Regions from separate parts of the Variovorax terrae genome, predicted to be linked through region 2. Evidence: riboswitches for the same ligand, from Rfam matches in the RefSeq annotation. Region 2 holds a riboswitch; the other holds the start of a gene.
What was found. Region 2 has a riboswitch for glycine ahead of gcvT (glycine cleavage system aminomethyltransferase GcvT). Riboswitches for the same ligand answer to the same signal wherever they lie in the genome.
Positions count from the first base shown of each region.

Region 1: it holds a riboswitch for glycine, as region 2 does, so the genes downstream of both, MMF98_RS15815 (D-amino acid dehydrogenase) here and gcvT (glycine cleavage system aminomethyltransferase GcvT) in region 2, are expected to answer to the same signal.

Region 1 is NZ_JALGBI010000002.1:101,339-105,835, reverse strand. Features, by position in the region: gene MMF98_RS15825 (YiaA/YiaB family inner membrane protein) at 1-335, opposite strand, end outside; gene MMF98_RS15820 (MFS transporter) at 454-2,376, opposite strand; glycine riboswitch at 2,681-2,785, shown strand; gene MMF98_RS15815 (D-amino acid dehydrogenase) at 2,873-4,195, shown strand; gene MMF98_RS15810 (DUF535 family protein) at 4,235-4,497, opposite strand, start outside.
Region 2 is NZ_JALGBI010000001.1:2,562,794-2,567,290, reverse strand. Features, by position in the region: gene gcvP (aminomethyl-transferring glycine dehydrogenase) at 1-2,007, opposite strand, end outside; gene gcvH (glycine cleavage system protein GcvH) at 2,024-2,398, opposite strand; gene gcvT (glycine cleavage system aminomethyltransferase GcvT) at 2,439-3,572, opposite strand; glycine riboswitch at 3,617-3,740, opposite strand; glycine riboswitch at 3,747-3,836, opposite strand; gene MMF98_RS12065 (hypothetical protein) at 3,857-4,414, opposite strand; gene MMF98_RS12060 (TRAP transporter large permease) at 4,494-4,497, opposite strand, start outside.

The sequences.
Region 1 (4,497 bases), on a different contig from region 2:
AGGAAGGCCTTGTAGGTCTCGTTGACCTCCATGCGCCACAGGCCCCAGCCGGTCAGCCCCATGGCCAGGAAGAAGCCGCCCCACACCACCATGCGGAACATCGGCGTATCGGACGGGCGGCGTTCGGCGCGGCCCGCTTCGTTGTCGCGCACGAACTTGGCGAGGACGAAGGCCGCGGACAGGCAGAAGAAGTAGCCCATGATCATGAACGCCCGGTCCAGGTCCCGGCCCGGCAGCCAGGCCAGCCCCACGGCACACAGAAAAACGGCGATCCCGAAGGACGCCCACACCTGCAGCTGCCAGGCCTTGGAATCGCGATGCACCATCACTTGCATAAAAAACCCCTCCGGTTGGTTGAACATGGAGCGCAGTGTGGCGCGGCGCGGCCGGGTACCCGCGCGGCGCTGCAAAGTCGTGGCGGATGCGTCGGCCGGTATCGGTTGGCAGTACCGTTCAGCCCTGCGCCAGCAGGGCCGCCACGCGTTCGCGCAGCGGCTGCGGCTGGACCTCGGCCGGCGCCAGGGCCGCGCCCACGTTGAGGCCGACGCGGCTGAACATGCCGCGCCGGAACGGCCGCACCATGGCGCCTTCCTTCTCGATGCGGCTGAAGTACGAGCCCCAGAGGTTGGTCAGCGCCATCGGGATCACCGGCGCCGGCGCGCGCTCGAGGATCTTCATGATGCCGCCCTTGAACTCCTGGATCTGCCCGTCGCGCGTGATGCCGCCCTCGGGAAAGATGGCCAGCAGGTCGCCCTCACGCAACACCTCGGCGGCCTGCTCGAAGGCGGCCTCGTAGGCGGCCGGGTCTTCCTTCTGCGGCGCGATCGGGATGGCCTTGGCCAGCCGGAACAGCCAGCCCAGCACCGGGAAACGGAAGATGCGGTGATCCATCAGGAAGCGGATCGGCCGCGGGCTGGCCGCCATCAGCAGCACCGCATCGACGAAGCTCACATGGTTGCACACCAGCACGGCCGCGCCCTGCATCGGGATGTGCTCGTCGCCCCGCACCCGGAAGCGGTAGATGAAGCGCGAGGCGCCCCAGGCGATGAAGCGCAGCAGGTACTCGGGCACCAGCATGAAGATGTAGAAGGCCACCACCGCATTGGCCAGGCCCACCAGCAGGAAGATCTGCGGGATGGTGAAGCCGGCCTCGAGCAGCCCGCCCGCGATCACCGAGCTGGCGATCATGAACAGCGCATTGAGGATGTTGTTGGCCGCGATGATGCGGGCGCGGTGCGTGGGCTGCGCGCGCATCTGGATCAGCGCGTACATCGGCACGCTGTACAGGCCCGCGAACAGGCTCAGCAGCGCCAGGTCGGCCATCACGCGCCAGTGCGCGCCGATCGCCACGAACTGGCCCAACGTGAGGCTGTCGGCCGGCGGCAGGCCGCGCGCGGCGAAGTACAGGTCCACCGCGAACACGCTCATGCCGATCGCGCCCAGCGGCACCAGGCCGATCTCGATGTGGCGGCGGCTCAGCACCTCGCACAGGAGCGAGCCGGTGCCGATGCCGATGGAGAACACCACCAGCAGCAGCGAGGCCACCTGCTCGTTGCCGTGCAGCACCTCCTTGGCGAAGCTCGGGAACTGGCTCAGGAACACCGCGCCGAAGAACCACATCCAGCTGATGCCCAGCAGCGATCGGAAGACCACGATGTTGTCGTGCGCCAGCCGCAGGTTGCGCCAGGTCTCGCTGACCGGGTTCCAGTTGATCTTCAGGCCCGGGTCGGTGGCCGGCGCGCTCGGGATGAACTGCGCCACCGCGCGCCCCGCCAGCGCCAGCAGCACGCAGGCGATGGCCACGTCGCGGTGGCCGACCTCGGGCACCGCCATGATCAGCCCGCCCACGACGTTGCCCAGCAGGATCGCGACGAAGGTGCCCATCTCCACCATGCCGTTGCCGCCGGTCAGTTCGCGCTCATTGAGCACCTGCGGCAGATAGGCGAACTTGACCGGGCCGAACAGCGTGGAGTGCAGGCCCATGAGGAAGGTGCAGCCCAGCAGCACCGCCGCGTTCTCGCTGTAGAAGCCCCAGGCCGCGATCGCCATGATCACGATCTCCAGGTTCTTCACGAAGCGGATCATCACCGTCTTGTCGTGCTTGTCGGTGAGCTGGCCGCTGGTGGCCGAGAACAGCAGGAACGGCAGGATGAACAGCGCACCGATCACCAGCCCCGCCATCGCCGGCGGCAGCCAGCCCACGCTGAGCTGGTAGGTCACCATCACGGTGAAGGCGAACTTGAACAGGTTGTCGTTGGCCGCGCCCGAGAACTGCGTCCAGAAGAAGGGCGCGAAGCGGCGTTGCCGGAGCAGCGCGAACTGGTTGGGGTGCTCGCCCGGCGCGGGGGCGGCGGCGGGGCTGCTCTGGCTCGTCATACGGGGCTCCTCTTCACGGTCGGCGTCGATGTTGCGGCAGATTGTGCCGCAGGCCTGTGGCGGTTCCGGGGGCGGCTCATGCCTTCTCCCGGGTGGCATCCACGGCGCCAGTGTGGCCGCGCGGCCCCCGGCCGGCGGCGCTGCTTCGCCGGGGCCTGCCAGGCGGCACGCCGCGTACCGGCAGGCGATACCGCACTGCCCGACTCCCTCTACAATGGACAGCTGCAGGAGAGCGAACGCGCCAGCCGCGTTCCACCGAAGGCGCAAACTCCCATACACGCTCAGGTTCCGTACTGCACACACTGAAAAGCCGTCTGGAGAGCCATCACCACCGTGATGCACCGAAGGAGCAAGCCCCCCGGAGAACCGGCGGGTGAATCTCTCAGGTACCAAGGACAGGGGGAGCGGCAACCACGCGGACAGCGCCGGGTTGCTCCTCTTTTGATAGCAGCTCGCGTCCACCCCGCGCGGACCTTCTGTCAAAAAGGCTCTCATCATGCGAGTGATCGTTCTCGGCGCCGGCCTGCTCGGCGTCACCTCGGCGTATTACCTCCAGCAGCTCGGCCACGACGTGACCGTGATCGACCGGCAGGCCACCCCGGCCGCCGAAACCAGCTTCGCCAACGGCGGGCAGATCTCGGTCAGCCATGCCGAGCCCTGGGCCAACCCGAGTGCGCCGCTCAAGGTGCTGCAGTGGCTGGGCAAGGAAGACGCGCCGCTGCTGTTCCGCCTGCGCGCCGACCTGCGCCAGTGGCTCTGGGGCCTGCAGTTCCTGCGCGAATGCACGCCGGCGCGCACCCGGCACAACATCGAGCAGATCGTGCGCCTGGGCACCTACAGCCGCAACGTGCTGCAGCAGCTGCGCCGCGACACCGGCCTGGCCTACGACCAGCGCACGCAGGGCATCCTGCACTTCTACACGACGCAAAAGGAGTTCGACGCCGCCCTCCAGCCCGCCGAGCAGATGCGCGCGCTGGGCTGCGAGCGCCGGGTGATCTCGGCCGACGAGGCCGTGAAGATCGAGCCCGCGCTCGCCCACATCCGTCCGCAACTGGCCGGCGCCACCTACACGGCCGAGGACGAATCGGGCGACGCCAACCGCTTCGCGCGCGAGCTCGTCACGCTGGCACAGGCCGCCGGCGTCCGGTTCCTGATGAGCCACACGGTGACCGCGCTGCGCGAAGCCGGCGGCAGCATCGACCACGTCGAGGCCACCGACAGCGAAGGCCGTTTCCAGCGCATCCGCGGCGACGCCTTCGTGCTGGCCATGGGCTCGCTGAGCCCGCTGTACGCCGCGCCGCTGGGCATTCGCCTGCCGATCTATCCGGCCAAGGGCTACTCGGTGACGCTGCCCGTGAAGGACGCCTCGAAGGCGCACCAGGTCTCGCTGACCGACGACGAGTTCAAGCTCGTGTTCTCGCGCTACACCTCCGAGTCGGGCGACCGCCTGCGCATCGCCGGCACGGCCGAGCTCAACGGCTACGACCGCGACCTGAACCGCGTGCGCTGCGAAGCCATCGTGCGCCGCGTCGAAGAACTGTTCCCTGGCGCCGGCGACACCACGCAGGCCCAGTTCTGGACCGGCCTGCGCCCCGCCACGCCGAGCAACGTGCCGCTGATCGGCGGGACGAAGCTGCCGAACCTGTTCCTCAACACCGGCCACGGCACGCTGGGCTGGACCCATGCCTGCGGCTCGGGCAAGTCGATCGCGCGCATCGTGAGCGGGCTCGCGCCCGAGGTCGATTTTGCGTTCACGGGCAGCGTGCGGCGCGGCGCCGGTGCCTCGATGACGCTGCCGCAGCCCGCCGGCAAGGCCTGAACGGGACCGTGCGCGCCCTGCCCTGCCGGCAGGCGAACCTCAGAGCCGGCCGATCAGTTCGCCGGGCCCCGAGTCCAGCACGCTGGAGGGCGCGCCCGAACGGGTGAACGGGTTGTCCTGGATCGTGTGGCTCTCGGTCATGCCGTGCAGGCTGGCGTGCCGGCCGGGGCGCAGCAGCACCTCGCCCAGGCCGCGGCTCAGCCGGGTGTTGACACGGATCCAGTAGTCTGCGCGCCGGGCCTGGCGCGCACGCTTGTCGGCCGACGAGGCGGTGGCCGCCAGCGCGTCGTCGGATTCGCGCG
Region 2 (4,497 bases):
CTGGGTTTCGAACACGCCGTGCGTGCTCGGGTAGGTGATCATCACGCAGGCCAATCTGTCGCCGTGCTGCGCGCACTTGGCGGCGAGGTCGCCCAGGTCCACGTTGCCGCTGGCGTCGCAGGCCGTCACCACCACCTGCATGCCCACCATCTGGGCGCTGGCCGGGTTGGTGCCGTGCGCGGAGGAGGGGATCAGGCAGATGTTGCGGTGGCCCTGGCCCTGCGCCTCATGGAAGGCCTTGATCGCGAGCAGGCCCGCGTACTCGCCCTGCGAGCCGGCATTGGGCTGCAGGCTGATGCCGGCGTAGCCGGTGGCCTGGCACAGCCAGTCGCGCAGCTGGGCATCGAGCTGGGCGTAGCCCTGCAACTGCTCGGCGGGCGCGAACGGGTGGATGTTGGCGAACTCCGGCCAGGTGATGGGGATCATCTCGCTGGTGGCGTTGAGCTTCATGGTGCAGCTGCCCAGCGGGATCATGCTGCGGTCCAGCGCGAGATCCTTGTCGGACAGCGCGCGGATGTAGCGCAGCATGCCGGTCTCGCTGTGGTGCGTGTTGAACACCGGGTGCGTGAGGAAGGCGCTGGTGCGGCGCAGCTCGGTGGGAATCAGCGGCTCGATGCCGCGCTCGAAATCGGCCACGCGCGGCAGCGCCTGGCCGGGCCGGGCGAAGAATGACCAGAGCTGCTCGATGTCCTCGCGCGTGCTGGTCTCGTCGAACGACACGCCCAGGTGGTTGTTCAGCCGGTGGCGCAGGTTGACGCCGGCCTGGCGAGCCCGGGCGGCGATGGCGGGGGTGGCGTCGCCGGTGCGGATGGTGGCCGAGTCGAAGGCGCCGCCGTTGGTGATTTCGTAGCCCAGGGCCTGCAGCCCGCGCACGAAGACCGCGGTGTAGCAGGCCACGCGCCGCGCGATGCGCAGCAGGCCCTGCGGGCCGTGGTAGACCGCGTACATGCTGGTCACCACGGCCGGCAGCACCTGCGCCGTGCAGATGTTGGAGGTGGCTTTCTCGCGGCGGATGTGCTGCTCGCGCGTCTGCAGCGCGAGGCGGTAGGCCGGGTTGCCGTGCGCGTCCACGCTCACGCCGACCAGCCGGCCCGGCAGCGAGCGCTTGAACTCGTCGCGGCAGGCCAGGTAGGCTGCGTGCGGGCCGCCGTTGCCCATGGGCATGCCGAAGCGCTGGGTGGTGCCGCAGACGATGTCGGCATCCCACTCGCCGGGCGGCAGCAGCAGGGTCAGCGCCAGCAGGTCGGCCGCCACGCACAGCGCCGCGCCCACCGCGTGGGCCTGGCCCGCCAGCGGGCGCAGGTCATGGATGGCGCCGGTGGTGGCCGGGTACTGCACCAGCACGCCGAAGTAGTCGCCCTCGGCCATCAGCTGCGGCACGGTGGCGGCCGCGGTGCTGACCTTGACCTGCAGCCCGAGCGGCCGGGCCCGGGTCTGGATCACCTCGATGGTCTGCGGATGGCAGTCGCCGGCCACGATGAAGATGTTGCTCTTGCTCTTGACGCTGCGCCTGGCCAGCGTCATGGCCTCGGCGGCGGCCGTGGCCTCGTCGAGCATGGAAGCGTTGGCGACGGCCATGCCGGTCAGGTCGCAGACCATGGTCTGGAAGTTGACCAGCGCCTCCATGCGGCCCTGGCTGATCTCGGCCTGGTAGGGCGTGTAGGCGGTGTACCAGGCCGGGTTCTCCAGCACGTTGCGCAGGATCACGCCCGGCGTGTGGGTGCCGTAGTAGCCCTGGCCGATGAAGCTCTTGAACACCTGGTTCTTCGATGCGATCGCGCGCAGCTCGTCCAGCGCCGCCGCCTCGGTCACGGCCGCGGGCAGCTGCATGGGCTGCGCCCGCCGGATCGACGGCGGCACGATGCCCTCGATCAGTTCGCGGCGCGAGGCCGAGCCGATCACCGGCAGCATGCGGTGTTCGTCGTCGGCGTCGATGCCGATGTGGCGGGCGATGAACTCTTCGGGGTCTTCGAGTTCGCGAAGCGGCGGGGCGGATTGCATCAGCATGGGCGGCTCGGCTGGGTCAGGCTTCTTTGGTGAATTTCTCGTAATCGGGTTCGTCCATCAGCTGGTCGAACTGGGCCATGTCCTTGATCAGGATCTTGAAGAACCAGCCGTTGCCCATCGGGTCGCTGTTGGCCAGCGCCGGGTCGGCGCGCAGGGCCTCGTTGACTTCGGTGACCTCGCCGGCCACGGGCATGAATATGTCGGCCGCGGCCTTGACCGACTCGACCACGCCGGCGACTTCGCCCTGGCTGAAGGTCTTGCCGACTTCGGGCAGGTCGACGAACACCACGTCGCCCAGCGCGTCCTGCGCATGCAGCGTGATGCCGACGACGGCGGCTTCATGGTCTTCGAGCTGGATCCACTCGTGATCCTGGGTGTACTTGACGGTCATGGTCGGTTCTCCGGAAAAAGGTTGAAAAAGGGCTGTGCAATCAGCCCCTGTAGTATCGGTTGGGAACGAAGGGCATGGGGCTGACTTCCATCGGCACCGGCTTGCCGCGCACCAGGGCGTTCAGCCGGGTGCCGGGGGCGGCCTGGGCGGCGTCCACGTAGCCCATGGCCACGGGCCGGTCGATGCTGGGCCCGAGCAGGCCGCTGGTGACTTCACCGACGCGCCGGCCGGCCGCATCCTGCAGCTCGGTGTGCTCGCGCACCGGAATCCGCTCCAGCGCCACGAGTCCGACGCGCTTTCGCGTCAAGGCCCCTGCCGCGTCCTGCAATTGCGCCATCACTTTGGCCGCGCCCGGATAGCCGCCCTCGCGCGCGCCGCCGGCGCGGCGCACTTTCTGCAGGGCCCAGGTCAGGCCGGCCTCGACCGGCGTGGTGCCCGTGTCGATGTCGTTGCCGTACAGGCACAGCCCGGCCTCCAGGCGCAGCGAATTGCGCGCGCCCAGGCCGACGGGCTGGACCTCGGGCTGGGCCAGCAGCGTGCGGGCCAGGCCCTCGGCGTGGGAGTCGGGCACCGAGATCTCGAAGCCGTCCTCGCCGGTGTAGCCGCTGCGGGTGATGAACAGGTCGGCGCCTTCCCAGGTGAAGTGGCCGCCGGTCATGAACACGAGTTTCTCGATGTGGGTGAGCAGCCGCGACAGCGCCTGCGCGGCCTGCGGCCCCTGCAGCGCGAGCAGGGCGCGCTCGGGCATGGGAATGACCTCGCAGCGCGCGCCGATGCGCGCCTGGATGTGCGCGATGTCGCCTGCTTTGCAGGCGCCGTTGACGATCACGAACAGGTCGCTGCCCCGGTTCACGAACATCAGGTCGTCGATGATGCCGCCTTCGCCGTTGAGCAGCAGGCCGTAGCGCTGCTTGCCCACGGGCAGGTCGATCACGTCCACTGGCATCAGGGTTTCAAAGGCGGCGGCGGCGTCCGGCCCCACGAGGCGCAGCTGGCCCATGTGCGAGACGTCGAACAGGCCGGCGGCGCTGCGCGTGTGGTGGTGCTCGGCCATCAGGCCGGCCGGGTACTGCACCGGCATGCTGTAGCCGGCGAACGGCACCATGCGGGCGCCCAGTTCGAGGTGCAGGCCGTGCAGCGGGGTCTTGAGCAGGGGGGCGGTGGCGGCGGACAAGGTGTTCTCCAGGGCAAACAGGTTCCATGGCCCCAGGGCCATGGGCTTGCCCCGCTGTCCGCTTTACCTGAGAGATTCACCGGGCCCGCCATGGACGACATGGGCAGACTGCGGCTTGCTCCTTCGGTGGGCCGCTGCGCGCAGCGGCCTCTCTCCAGGGGGGGACGTCCTTGCGGACGTTTGCCAGTCCTTTTGCCTGAGCGTTCGGATGGATCCTGCGCCTTCGGCGGCCCTTGGAAAAGGGCTCTCTCCTGACCCCGCCAGTGTAACGGATGGGCGCGGCCTCAGCTCGCGTATTCGGGCGGCAGCAGCATGGCGATGCGCTCGCTGATCGAGTCGGCGCGCTCGTGGCCCGCGGCCTTCTCGATCTCCACCAGCATGCTGCGGCCGGCCGCGAGCATGCTGTCGCGGTCCTTGGCGGCGCGCAGCGCCTCGCGGAACTGCTCGGCCAGCGCCGGGTCGCGCCGGGCGAACATGCGCTCGCAGATGTCGAACAGGAACATGCGCGTGGTCGCCAGCGAGCGCTTGCCCTCGAATGAATCGGCCGCCACCCGGATGGCCTGCGTGGTCTCGGGGCTCGGGAAAGCCTCGCGCTGCGCCGCGGTCGGGGGCGCCACGGGCGCCGGTGCCGGCGCCCGCGCGGCAGCGGCACCGCCTTGCAGGTAGCCCTCGCGCAGCAGGCGCAGCGCGATCTCCTCGCCTTCGCCGTCGAACAGCCCGCGGAAGTCCTGCGCCGACTTCTGGCCGTCGGCCAGCAGCAGGAGCGTGCGCTCGCGCTGGCCCAGCGTCCGGTTGCCCGGGCGAAGCTCAGCGCGCGCCTTGTCGGTCTTCAGCAGGAACATGCGATGCCGTGGAGGTCAAAGCCACAGCATCGATGGAAAAGGTGACAGCTTGATGAAGCCGGCAGGGCGTGGACAGGTTCTAG